Regions from separate parts of the Streptomyces sp. NPDC086787 genome, predicted to be linked through region 1. Evidence: riboswitches for the same ligand, from Rfam matches in the RefSeq annotation. Region 1 holds a riboswitch; each other region holds the start of a gene.
What was found. Region 1 has a riboswitch for thiamine pyrophosphate ahead of ACIPK3_RS06675 (purine-cytosine permease family protein). Riboswitches for the same ligand answer to the same signal wherever they lie in the genome.
Positions count from the first base shown of each region.

Region 1 (3,201 bases):
GCCACGGCGGTGACCAGCGCGGGGGAGGCGAGCATGCCGGTCTTCACGGCCTGGACGCCGATGTCGTCGACGACGCTGCGGTACTGGGCGCGCACCGCCTCCACGGGCAGCTCCCAGGCACCCTGCACACCCACGGAGTTCTGCGCGGTGACCGCGGTGACCACGCTCATCCCGTGCGCGCCGAGCGCCAGCATGGTCTTCAGGTCGGCCTGGATTCCGGCGCCACCGCCGGAGTCCGACCCTGCGATCGTGAGGACGCAAGGGGGCGGAGTCATGCGTTCTTCTCCTCCTGGAGGCGCAGCGGGGCGTACACGGCGAGAGCCACCAGGAACGCGACGTAGTACGAGAGATCGGCGCCGTGCAGCGCGTCGGCGACGGGTCCGACGTACAGACCCGTGTCCATGAAGGGCACCGCGGCGGCGAATGCGCCGACGAACGCCAGCAGCGGGGGCCAGGCCCGCCGCGGGCCGGCCGTCGCGGCCGCGAGGTCCGTCACCGGTTCGCGCCGTACCAGCCAGTCGACCACCACGATCGCCACGAACCCGGGGATCCAGTACCCGACGAACAGGAGGACGTTCTGGAAGCGGGCGGTGGTGTCGGCCGCGTGCATCCACAGCACCAGCGGGAAACCGAGCGCCGCGGCGAGGGCGGCGGCCGCGGGGCGGGGCAGACGCACCCCGATGGTCTGGAGGGCCAGGGAGCCGCTGTAGTCGTTCATGGCGTTGCTGCACAGCGCGGCCAGCGCCACGGCGAGCAGTCCGAGCGAGCCCGGGACACCCCCGCCCAGCAGCTGGTCCACGCCCGCGGCCGTCTGGTCGGTGAGCACCGAGGCACCCCACAGGCCCAGGATCTGGACGGCCAGGAAGGACGCCACGAGACCGAGCAGTGTGTACCAGAACATCCGGGAGCGGGAGGTGGTGCGGGGCAGATAGCGGCTGAAGTCGCTTGCGTACGGCGCCCAGGACAGGGTCAGGCTCAACGCGACGGTGCTGGTCAGCACGAACGCGCCCGCCCGATCGGCGCCGTGCGCGCTGCCCGAAGTGACGACGTGGACGTCGCCCGCCATCCGTATCGCGATCAGCGCGAAGGCGGCGGCCAGTACGAACGTCATGAGGATCTGGAGCCGGTGGATCGCCTCGTAGCCGAGGACCCCGAGGGCGCCCTGCCCCAGCATCATGACCATTACCCCGAGCCAGAACGGCCAGCCGCACAGCTGGGCGAGCGCATCCCCGCCGAACAGGCCGATGAGCGCGTCCCAGGCCACCGAAGACGCCCACTGGAGCACCCCGGGCAGTGCCACCGCGCGTCCGAAGGCGAGCCGGGCGAGCGGCAGCTGCCCGGCGCCGGTGCGGCTGCCCCAGGTGCCGAGGTAGGCGGTGGGCACCGCGCCGATCACGGTGCCGAGCACCACCGCGGCGAGAGCGGTGGCGAAGTCGAGGCCGAACACGATGCCGAGGGTTCCGGTGAACACGCCGGTCATCGTCAGGTTCGGCGCGAACCACACGGTGAACAGCCGACCCGCGCCGCCGTAGCGGTTGTCCTGCGGGACGGGCTCGATGCCGTGTCCCTCGACTCTCAGGTCACCGGGAGCCGTGGGCATCCGTCCGTCGAAGACGGCTCTGCCGCCGCCCGTGGGCAGCCCGCTGGAAACACGCCCGAATGGCATGGTGACATCCCTCCGCCAGTACGAACTGGTTCAGGTTCAACGGGTGTGATCTCAGCCCTCGCGGGGCACCCCGTGTCCGGTACGGCGGCAAGAGTAACCCGAGCCGTCCGCCACCATGACCATCAACCCTTGGCGGCCCCCAGGGTCAGACCGCTGACGAACTGCCGCTGGAGCACGAAGTACACGATCAGCGTGGGGATCGCGGTGAGCAGTGCTCCGGCGGCGACCAGGTTGGGGTCCGTGAAGTACTGGCCGGAGAGGTTGTTCAGGGCCGAGGTGATCGGCATCTTCTCGCCGGTCGAGATCAGCACCAGGGCCCAGAAGAAGTCGTTGTAGATCCAGATCGACAGCAGGGTGGCCAGCGCCGCCATCGCCGGCTTGCACAGCGGCAGCGTGATCTGCCAGTACAGCCGCCACACCGAGGCACCGTCCACCAGGGCCGCCTCGGTCAGCTCGTGCGGCAGGGAGCGCATGTAGTTGCTCAGCACGAAGGCGCAGAACCCGGACTGGAACGCCACATGGATCAGGACGAGGCCGAGCGCGGAGTCGTACAGCTTGCCGCTCTCCGTGATCCCGGGCAGGTCGGTGAGCAGGTACATCCGGTAGAGCGGTGTGATGATCACCTGCTGGGGGAGCAGGTTGCCCGCCGTGAAGACCAGGAGCAGCGCCAGGTTGAGACGGAAGTCGAAACGGCTGACGTAGAAGGCGACCAGCGACGACAGGAACAGCGTGAGCAGCACGGCGGGCACCGCGATCAGCAGCGTGGTGCCGAAGTAGTGGGCCATGTCCGACTGCTCGAACGCGTTCGTGAAGTTGTCGAGGTTCAGGGTGTCCGGCCAGGACACGTAGCCCCTGTCGCTGGTCTCGCCGTACGGGCGCAGCGCGGAGAAGACCGCCCACAGCAGCGGGGCGAGCCAGGCCAGCGCCGTCGCGGACAGGAAGACGTGCAGTACGACACGGGCGGGACGGACGGGCGCGCTCACGGTCGCCGCTCCTTCCGGAAGGTGGTCACCAGGTACGGGATGATCACGACGAGCGAGATGACCAGCAGGACCACCGCGATCGCTGAGCCGTAGCCGATGCGGCTGGACTCGCCGATGATGTTGTTGGTGACCAGGATCGACAGCAACTCGGTGCCCTGGGAACCCTTGTTGAAGACGAAGACCAGGTCGAAGGCGCGCAGCGCCTCGATGATGGTGACGACCAGGACGATCGTGTTGGTGGGGCGCAGCGTCGGGAAGATGACGCTCCTGAACGTCTGCCACTCGTTCGCGCCGTCCAGTGCCGCCGCCTCGCGCAGCGACGGGTCCACGCTCTTCAGACCGGCCAGATAGAGGATCATCATGTACCCGGTGTGCCGCCATGAGGCGGCGACGAGGACGGCCCAGAGGTTCAGGTCCGGGTCGCCGATCCAGTCGACGTAGTGGCCGGGCCTGTTGGCCCCGATGAGGCTGTTGATCAGGCCCGTGTCGGGGTTGTAGACGAGTTGCCAGACGAAGCCGATGCAGGCCATCGAGATGACGACGGGCAGGAAG
Region 1 covers NZ_JBIVBC010000002.1:118,514-121,714, forward strand. The annotation lists gene thiD (bifunctional hydroxymethylpyrimidine kinase/phosphomethylpyrimidine kinase) at 1-275, opposite strand, end outside; gene ACIPK3_RS06675 (purine-cytosine permease family protein) at 272-1,666, opposite strand; TPP riboswitch at 1,657-1,749, opposite strand; gene ACIPK3_RS06680 (carbohydrate ABC transporter permease) at 1,789-2,649, opposite strand; gene ACIPK3_RS06685 (carbohydrate ABC transporter permease) at 2,646-3,201, opposite strand, start outside.

Region 2 (3,201 bases), on a different contig from region 1:
AAACGCTTCGCGATCCGGTTGAGTTCCCCGAGCGTGCGCAATTCCGCGAACTGCGCCTCGTCGTTGGCGTCCGCGATCGAGCCCGGCCTGAGGCCGTCGCCCAGCGAGTACGTGACGTCGTAGGCGGCGAGGATCTCGCAGAGTTCCTCGAAGTTCTCGTAGAGGAAGGACTCCTGATGGTGCGCGAGACACCAGGCCGCCATGATCGAGCCGCCGCGCGAGACGATGCCGGTCTTGCGGTTCGCGGTCAGCGGGACGTACGGGAGCCGGACGCCCGCGTGGACCGTCATGTAGTCCACGCCCTGCTCGGCCTGTTCGATGACCGTGTCCTTGTAGATCTCCCAGGTGAGTTCCTCGGCCCTGCCGTCCACCTTCTCCAGCGCCTGGTAGAGCGGCACCGTCCCGATGGGTACCGGGGAGTTGCGCAGCACCCACTCACGGGTGGTGTGAATGTTGCGCCCTGTTGACAGGTCCATGACCGTGTCGGCGCCCCAGCGGGTGGCCCAGGTCATCTTCTCGACCTCCTCCTCGATGGAGGAGGTCACCGCGGAGTTGCCGATGTTGGCGTTGACCTTCACCAGGAACCGTTTGCCGATGATCATTGGCTCGATCTCCGGATGGTTCACGTTGGCGGGCAGTACAGCCCTGCCCGCCGCGATCTCCTCGCGGACCACCTCGGGTGAGACGTTCTCCCGGACGGCCACGAACTCCATCTCCGGCGTGATCTCGCCCCGGCGCGCATACGCGAGCTGTGTGACCGCCTTGCCGTCCCGGCCACGGCGCGGCTGGCGGGGCCGGCCGGGGAATACCGCGTCGAGGTTGCGCAGGCCCCCACGGGGGGATGTGTGCCTGACCCCGTCGTCCTCGGGACGGACGGGACGGCCCGCGTACTCCTCTGTGTCGCCGCGGGCGATGATCCAGTTCTCCCGCAGCGGTGGCAGGCCCCTGCGGACGTCGGTCTCCACTAGCGGGTCGGTGTACGGGCCTGAGGTGTCGTACAGCGTGACCGACTGCCCGTTGGTGAGATGCACCTGACGGACCGGCACGCGCAGATCGGGACGTGAGCCCTCGATGTACCCCTTGTGCCAGCCGATGGACTTCCCGGTCTCCTCGCCGACCGCGTCCGGCGCGTTCGCGCCGTTCGCGTTCTGCGCTGAGGCAGGCGTGCGTATGTCCTTCTTGGTCATGAGACCTACTCCCTACGCCGGCATTACCCGGTAACAGGTTCAGCGGTCGACGCAGCGGCTTCCGTCTCTGTCGCCATTCGTGTGAACCAGCTCGTGTTCCACGTGAAACATGGCGAATACGGAGGTCAGCGCCCTCTCAGCCCGGTGCTCCGAGCTCCCGCGTGTGCAAAGGTGCTTCTACGCTAGCGTCAATTCGGGCGAGATGAACAGAGGGCCCCTCTCTCGTTCTTGCGATGATCGGCCGGTGACCACGATGCAGAACCACCCGTACGAGCCGCCCGAGCCGCCGCACACCGGCTCGGGAGAGGGCGACGGACGACACGGCGGCGGACACGGCCACTCGCACGGTCACAGCCACGGCCCCGCAGCTCCGGTCTCCAAGCACCTGCGGAAGGTCATCGCGGCCATCCTGATCCCGTTCGCCACGGCGGTCGTCGTCGGGCTCGTGGTGCTCTGGCCCGGCGGCGCCCCGTCCCACGAGCGCACCGGGGTCGGCTTCGACCGGCAGACCCAGCAGGCCACCGTCACCGCGGTGGTCGAGGTGAGCTGCGAGTCGGTGAACGCCTCGGGACAGACCCCGCCCGATGACACCTCCAGCGGCGGGAACGGTTCGGCGTCCCGGAAGGCGAACGGCACCTGCAAGAAGGCGACGATCCGGATCGACACCGGCAAGGACAAGGGCCGCACGTTCACCGAGATCGTGCAGCCCGACCAATCACGTCAGCTGCACCAGGGCGAGAAGGTCGTGGCCGCGTACGAGCCGTCCGCGCCCAAGGACCTGCAGTACTCGGTCACCGACGTGGACCGGAAGTTCCCGATGGCACTGCTCGCCGGGATCTTCGCGATCGCCGTCGTGGCGGTGGGTCGCCTGCGCGGCGTGATGGCGCTGATCGCACTGGCCGTCAGCTTCCTGGTGCTGACCCTCTTCATCCTGCCCGCGATCCTCCAGGGAGCGAATCCCCTGCTCGTGGCGGTGGTCGGGGCGAGTGCCATCATGCTGATCGCGCTCTACATGTGCCATGGCCTGTCGGCACGCACCTCGGTCGCGGTGCTCGGCACCCTGGTGTCGCTCGTGCTGATCGGCCTCCTGGGTTCGGAGTTCATCGACTGGGCGGTACTGACCGGCAACACGGACGACAACACCGGCCTGATCCACGGCCTGTATCCGTCGATCGACATGAGCGGACTCCTGCTGGCCGGCGTCATCATCGGTTCTCTCGGTGTCCTGGACGACGTGACGGTCACACAGACCTCGGCCGTCTGGGAACTGCACGAGGCCAACCCGTCGATGGGCTGGCGGGGGCTGTACCGGGCGGGCATCCGTATCGGCCGTGACCACATCGCGTCGGTCGTGAACACTCTCGTCCTCGCCTACGCCGGGGCGGCGCTGCCTCTGCTGCTGCTCTTCTCGATCGCGCAGAGCAGTGTGACGACCGTGGCGAACAGCGAACTGGTGGCGGAGGAGATCGTGCGCACCCTGGTCGGTTCGATCGGCCTGGTCGCCTCGGTACCGGTCACCACGGCCCTGGCCGCTCTGGTGGTCTCGGCAGACCGGCCGGGACCAGGACAGGAGACGGGCAGGACCGCGGACGGCCGGCCGGCCACGACGCGCGGTGGACGGGGCCGACGCCGCAAGAAGTGACGCCCGGGCGGCGCATTGCCGCCGGATCAGGAGAAGCGTTACTGCACCGGTCCACACAGCGCCACCGAGCGCCGTGCGCTCATCCCCATGACGTTCAGCCGGCGCTCTGTTCCTCGGCCAGGATGCGGTCCAGGGCCTCGTCGAGATGGGCGTCGAAGTCGGCGAGCGCTCCCTCCTGACCGAGCGGGACCAGTTTGTCCGTGCGGTCCAGGAAGGCCACCAGCGGCGGCGCCGAGGAGCGGAACACCGCCTGGTCCCCGCCGACCTGAAGCCGGATCAGGACCTCGCCCAGCACGTCCGAGTCGGTGGGCGCGATGTGCACATCGCCGTCGCCGCACGGCCGTCCCACCCCGTCGATCAGCAGCTCACGTC
Region 2 covers NZ_JBIVBC010000003.1:75,660-78,860, forward strand. The annotation lists gene thiC (phosphomethylpyrimidine synthase ThiC) at 1-1,187, opposite strand, end outside; TPP riboswitch at 1,180-1,358, opposite strand; gene ACIPK3_RS09950 (YibE/F family protein) at 1,441-2,829, shown strand; gene ACIPK3_RS09955 (SsgA family sporulation/cell division regulator) at 2,924-3,201, opposite strand, start outside.
Region 2: it holds a riboswitch for thiamine pyrophosphate, as region 1 does, so the genes downstream of both, thiC (phosphomethylpyrimidine synthase ThiC) here and ACIPK3_RS06675 (purine-cytosine permease family protein) in region 1, are expected to answer to the same signal.

Region 3 (3,201 bases), on a different contig from region 1:
GCCGAGCGCAAGGAGGCCGTCGCCGCGATCGGGGAGAAGCCGTTTCGCGCCAAGCAGCTCTCGCAGCACTACTTCGCGCGGTACGCGCACGACCCGGAGCAGTGGACCGACATCCCCGCCGCCTCGCGGGGCAAGCTCCGGGAGGCGCTGCTTCCCGAGCTGATGACGGTCGTACGGCATCTGTCGACCGACCAGGGGACCACCCGCAAGACCTTGTGGCGGCTGTTCGACGGCACGCTCGTCGAGTCGGTGCTGATGCGCTACCCGGACCGGGTGACGATGTGCATCAGCTCGCAGGCGGGCTGCGGCATGAACTGCCCGTTCTGCGCCACCGGGCAGGCGGGGCTGGACCGGAACCTGTCCACCGCCGAGATCGTGCACCAGATCGTGGACGGGATGCGCGCACTCAGGGACGGCGAGGTGCCCGGCGGGCCTGCCCGGCTGTCCAACATCGTGTTCATGGGCATGGGCGAGCCGCTCGCCAACTACAAGCGGGTCGTGACGGCCATCCGGGCGCTCACCGACCCGGAACCGGACGGCCTCGGGCTGTCCCAGCGCGGCATCACCGTGTCGACCGTCGGACTCGTCCCGGCGATCCACCGCTTTGCCGACGAGGACTTCAAGTGCCGTCTGGCGATCTCCCTGCACGCGCCCGACGACGAACTGCGCGACACCCTGGTCCCCGTGAACACCCGCTGGAAGGTGCGCGAGGTGCTCGACGCCGGCTTCGAGTACGCCGCCAAGTCCGGGCGCCGGCTCTCCATCGAGTACGCCCTGATCCGCGACATCAACGACCAGGCGTGGCGCGGTGACCGGCTCGGCCGGATGCTCAAGGGCAGGCCCGTGCACGTCAACCTGATCCCGCTCAACCCCACGCCCGGGTCCAAGTGGACCGCCTCGCGGCCGGAGGACGAGAAGGCGTTCGTGGAGGCCATCGCGTCCCACGGAGTTCCGGTCACCGTCCGTGACACCCGAGGTCAGGAGATCGACGGTGCCTGTGGCCAGCTGGCGGCCACCGAGCGGTAACCTGACCCGGTCAGTACATCTTCATATTCCGACAGGGGAGCGCCACAGCGCTGAGAGTGCGGCAGACGGGCCGCAGACCCTCTGAACCTCGCCCAGGTCATTCTGGGTAGGAAGTTCGGTCGTTACTCAAGCTGTTGCGCCCTGCCCGGGCACCCCGGGCAGGGCCGCGTCTCTTCCTGGACACCCAGGAGGAAATCCAGTGCACCGCAAGACCTTCGTGGCCGTCGCCGCCGGGCTCGGCCTGCTCACGCTGTCCGCATGCGGTTCGTCCGCGGACAAGGGGGCGGCGGACTCCAAGACCGTCGTCCTCGTCAGCCACAGCTCGTGGGCCGTCTCGAAGAACGTGCTCAAGGACTTCGAGAAGCAGTCCGGCTACAAGGTCAGGGTCCTCACGGACGGGGACGCCGGCCAGGCCGTCAACAAGGCGATCCTGACCAAGGACAACCCGCAGGGCGACGTCTTCTTCGGCGTCGACAACACCCTGCTGTCCCGCGCGATCGACAACGGTCTGTTCCAGCCGTACGAGGCCAAGGGGATCGGGACGGTCGACGCCGAGTACCAGCTCGACAAGGGCAGGCACCGGGTCACGCCCGTCGACTACGGCGACATCTGCGTCAACTACGACAAGGCGTACTTCGGCGAGCACGGGCTCACCCCGCCGCGGACGCTCGACGACCTGGTGAAGCCCGAGTACAAGAACCTCCTCGTCACCGAGAACGCCGCCACCTCCTCGCCCGGCCTCGGATTCCTCCTCGCGAGCGCGGCCCGGTACGGCGACGACAGCTGGCCCGAGTACTGGACGAAGCTCAAGGCCAACGGCGTCAAGGTCGTCGACGGCTGGGAGCAGGCGTACAACCAGGAGTTCTCCGGGTCCGCCGGCGGAAAGAAGGCCAAGGGCGACCGGCCGCTCGTGGTGTCCTACGCCTCTTCACCGGTCGCCGAGGTCGTCTACGCCAAGCCACGGCCGGCCACCGCCCCGACGGGTGTCGCGGACGGCACCTGCTTCCGGCAGACCGAGTTCGCCGGGCTGCTGAGCAACGCGAAGAACACCAAGGGCGGCAAGGCGCTCATCGACTTCCTGGTCGGCAAGGAGTTCCAGGAGGACGTACCGCTCAACATGTTCGTCTACCCGGTGGTCCGGGGCGCCAAGGTGCCTGCCGAGTTCACGGAGTACGGCCCGGCCGCCAAGGCCCCCGCGACCCTGACGCCCGGCAGGATCGCCGACAACCGCGACCAGTGGGTCAAGACGTGGACGTCGCTCGTACTGAAGTAGCCGGTCGACGGCGCCGTATGGAGAACGTGGCACGGCTCGCGCTGATGGCCGGGCCGGTCGCGTTCTTCGCGCTGTTCTTCGCCTACCCCGTCACCGCCATCGTCGCCCGTGGCCTCAGGGCCGACGGGGTCTGGCGGCTCGGCCCGATCGCGGACGTCGTCGCGCGGCCGGACATCCGGCACGTCCTGTGGTTCACCACCTGGCAGGCGCTCGCCTCCACCGCGCTCACCCTGCTGGTCGCGCTGCCCGCCGCATATGTCTTCGCGCGCTTCGCCTTCCCGGGAAAGCAGGTCCTGCGCGCCGTCGTCACCGTCCCGTTCGTGCTGCCGACCGTCGTGGCCGGTACGGCGTTCCTCGCGCTGCTCGGCCGTGGCGGGCTGCTCGACGAACTGTGGGGCGTACGGCTGGACACGACCGTGTGGGCGATCCTGCTCGCGCACGTCTTCTTCAACTACGCCGTCGTCGTACGCACCGTCGGCGGCCTGTGGTCCCAGCTGGACCCGCGCCAGGAGGAGGCCGCGCGGATGCTGGGCGCCTCACCGCTCGGCGCCTGGCGCAAGGTGACCCTGCCGGCCCTCGCGCCCGCGGTGGCCGCCGCCGCGCTGATGGTGTTCCTGTTCACCTTCACCTCCTTCGGCGTGGTCCAGACCCTTGGCGGCCCCACCTTCTCCACCCTCGAGGTCGAGATCTACCGGCAGACCTCGGAGCTGCTCGACCTGCCCACCGCCGCGGTCCTCACCCTCGTCCAGTTCGCCGCGGTGGGCGCGATCCTCGCCGTGCACGCCTGGACGGTACGGCGCCGGGAGACCGTGCTGCGGCTGGTGGACCCGTCGGTGACGGCGCGCCGGCCGCGCGGGGCCGGGCAGTGGGCGCTGCTCGCGGGTGTCCTCGCCACCATCGCC
Region 3 covers NZ_JBIVBC010000015.1:73,480-76,680, reverse strand. The annotation lists gene rlmN (23S rRNA (adenine(2503)-C(2))-methyltransferase RlmN) at 1-1,026, shown strand, start outside; TPP riboswitch at 1,050-1,157, shown strand; gene ACIPK3_RS27860 (thiamine ABC transporter substrate binding subunit) at 1,226-2,299, shown strand; gene ACIPK3_RS27855 (ABC transporter permease) at 2,344-3,201, shown strand, end outside.
Region 3: it holds a riboswitch for thiamine pyrophosphate, as region 1 does, so the genes downstream of both, ACIPK3_RS27860 (thiamine ABC transporter substrate binding subunit) here and ACIPK3_RS06675 (purine-cytosine permease family protein) in region 1, are expected to answer to the same signal.

Region 4 (3,201 bases), on a different contig from region 1:
CCGATGCCGACCACGACGGCGCCCGCGGGTACCCGGGTGCCGTCGCCGAGGACCACCGCGCCCGGCTCGACGCCCGCCACGCGCGCGCGGGTGCGCAGGGTGGCGCCGCTGTCGGCGTACCAGGCGGTCATCGGCAGGGCCACCTCGGGCGGCAGCGCTCCGGCGAGCGGATGGTCGGCGGCCTCCACGACGGTCACCGCGCAGCCGGCCTCACGGGCCGCGGTGGCGAACTCGGCGCCGATCCAGCCCGCGCCGACGACCACGATGTCGTGCTGGCGGGTGAGCACCGGCCGCAGTCGTTCCGCGTCGTCCAGGGTGCGCAGCAGGTGCACCCCGGGGACGCCCTCCGTGCCGGGCAGCCGGACCGGTTCGGCACCGGTCGCGAGGACCAGGACGTCGTAGGGAACGGGCCCGGAGCCGGTGTCCAGCTCGTGGTCGGCGGTGCGCACCCCCAGTGCCTCGCTGCCCAGGCGCAGATCGATGCCGAGCGACTCGAAGTCGACCTCGAAGGCGGAGCCCTCGGACTTGCCGAGCAGGACGGCCTTGGACAGCGGCGGCCGGTCGTACGGCTGGTGCGGCTCGGCGCCGATCAGCGTGACGGTGCCGTTGAAACTCTGCTCCCGCAGGGCGACGGCGGTCTGCACCCCGGCCATGCCCGCGCCGACGACGACCACTCGCCGTCCCCGTGACGTGCCCCGTTGCTGCGTCTGCTCGCCCACCCGATCACCGCTCACCCGGTCACCATAGACAATTGACAAACTGTCAGTCAGGGGGCGTGCTGGGTGAGCTGCTCCACAATGCTGGTGCCGCTGCCTTCCTGGGACTCCCACCGCCAGGTCTCCTCGAGCCGTACCCGTCCGTCGGGCAGTTCGACGACCGTGGACACGCAGTGCCCGCCGGACGTGCTGCCGTCCTGCTTGAGCTGCGTGTAGCGGAAGTCCAGCCGGTCGCCCTCGCGGGTGCCCACCAGGTGCCCGCGCACGATGTCGCCGCCCGTGTACTCGGCCCAGACCACGCCGTCCTTCTCGTGGTAGGTGAACCGGGTGCGGGTGCCCACCTGGCCGGGGGCCTGGTCGGCCACCGGGGCGAGGGTCAGTCCGTCGAGCGAGCGGGCCATGACGCCGGGACTCCTTGGTTCGAGCGGTAGGGTGGCCAACGTACAGAACTCGCGGGAGCCCGGACGCACCGGGCTGAGAGGGAGGCTGGCGGCCTCCGACCGTACGAACCTGATCCGGGTCATGCCGGCGAAGGGAGGGGCTGAACGCCCATGTCGTCAGGTACGTCGGACGTCCTCGTCGTCGGGGGCGGGATCATCGGCCTGGTCACGGCCTGGCGTGCCGCGCAGCGCGGCCTCGCCACCGCCGTGGTGGACCCAGAGCCCGGCGGCGGCGCCGCGCGGGTCGCGGCGGGGATGCTGGCCGCGGTCACCGAACTGCACTACGGCGAGCAGATGCTGCTCGGGCTGAACCTGGCGTCCGCCCGTCGCTACCCGGACTTCGTGGCCGAGCTGACCGAGCTGACCGGCCATGACCTCGGCTACCGCCGCAGCGGCACCCTCGCCGTCGCGCTGGACGCCGACGACCGTGCCGATCTGCGCGAGCTGCACGCCCTCCAGCAGCGGTCGGGTCTGGAGGCCGAGTGGCTGTCGGGACGCGAGTGCCGGCGCCTGGAGCCGATGCTCGCGCCCGGGGTGCGCGGCGGACTGCGGGTGGACGGCGACCACCAGATCGATCCGCGTCGGCTCTCGGACGCGCTGACGGCCGCCTGTGAGCTCGCCGGGGTGGTGTTCCACCGCACCTGGGCGGAGCGGCTGTCCGTCGTGCGCGACCGGGCCGCCGGGGTCGTCACCCGCGAGGGCGAAGTCCTTGACGCGGGCCGGGTGGTGCTCGCCGCCGGGAGCCTGAGCGGGCGGCTCGCGGGCGTGCCGGACGAGGTGCTGCCGCCGGTGCGGCCGGTGAAGGGGCAGGTGGTACGGCTGACGGTGCCGGCCCGGTACGCGCCCTTCCTGAGCCGTACCGTGCGCGCCGTGGTGCGCGGCGGCCATGTCTACCTGGTGCCCCGGGAGAACGGCGAGCTGGTCGTGGGCGCGACGAGCGAGGAACTGGGCTGGGACACGACGGTGACCGCGGGCGGGGTGTACGAGCTGCTCCGGGACGCCCACGAGCTGGTGCCGGGGATCACCGAGCTGCCGCTCACCGAGACCCGGGCCGGGCTGCGTCCCGGCTCCCCCGACAACGCCCCGCTGCTCGGCCCGACCGGGCTTGACGGGCTGCTGCTGGCCACCGGGCACTACCGCAACGGTGTACTGCTCACCCCGGTCACCGGCGATGTGATGGCGTACGTCCTGGTCACCGGCGAGCTGCCGGAGGAGGCCCGCCCCTTCACACCACAGCGCTTCGCCGCGCCTTCGGCTGCGTCATTCCCCTCGCAACACGGCTCGTCACAACACGGCTCGTCACAACACGGCTCGGAGCGGTCCGCATGAACATCTCGGTCAACGGAGAGCGCCGGGAGATCGCGCCCGGCACGGATCTCGACACTCTGGTCGGTTCGCTGACCGCGGCGCCGCGCGGAGTGGCCGCCGCGGTGAACGAGACCGTCGTACCGCGCGGGCAGTGGTCCGCCACGGACCTCGCCGAGGGAGACCGTGTCGAGGTCCTCACCGCCGTCCAAGGAGGCTGACCCATGGCAGACGATCCCTTCGTCCTCGGCGGTACGCCGTTCTCGTCCCGGTTGATCATGGGCACCGGCGGCGCGCCGAGCCTGGACGTGCTGGAGCGGGCGCTCGTCGCCTCCGGCACGGAGCTGACCACGGTGGCGATGCGACGGGTCGATCCCACGGTGCACGGTTCCGTACTGTCCGTGCTGGAGCGGCTCGGCATCCGGGTGCTGCCCAACACGGCGGGCTGTTTCACCGCCGGCGAGGCCGTCCTGACGGCCCGGCTGGCCAGGGAGGCGCTCGGCACGGATCTGATCAAGCTGGAGGTCATCGCCGACGAGCGGACGCTGCTGCCGGATCCGATCGAGCTGCTGGACGCGGCGGAGACACTGGTGGACGACGGCTTCACCGTGCTGCCGTACACCAACGACGACCCGGTTCTGGCCCGGAAGCTGGAGGAGGTCGGCTGTGCGGCGGTCATGCCGCTGGGCTCGCCGATCGGCTCCGGACTCGGCATCCGTAACCCGCACAACTTCCGGCTG
Region 4 covers NZ_JBIVBC010000001.1:968,865-972,065, reverse strand. The annotation lists gene ACIPK3_RS04530 (NAD(P)/FAD-dependent oxidoreductase) at 1-719, opposite strand, end outside; gene ACIPK3_RS04525 (hypothetical protein) at 767-1,117, opposite strand; TPP riboswitch at 1,159-1,271, shown strand; gene thiO (glycine oxidase ThiO) at 1,268-2,485, shown strand; gene thiS (sulfur carrier protein ThiS) at 2,482-2,682, shown strand; gene ACIPK3_RS04510 (thiazole synthase) at 2,686-3,201, shown strand, end outside.
Region 4: it holds a riboswitch for thiamine pyrophosphate, as region 1 does, so the genes downstream of both, thiO (glycine oxidase ThiO) here and ACIPK3_RS06675 (purine-cytosine permease family protein) in region 1, are expected to answer to the same signal.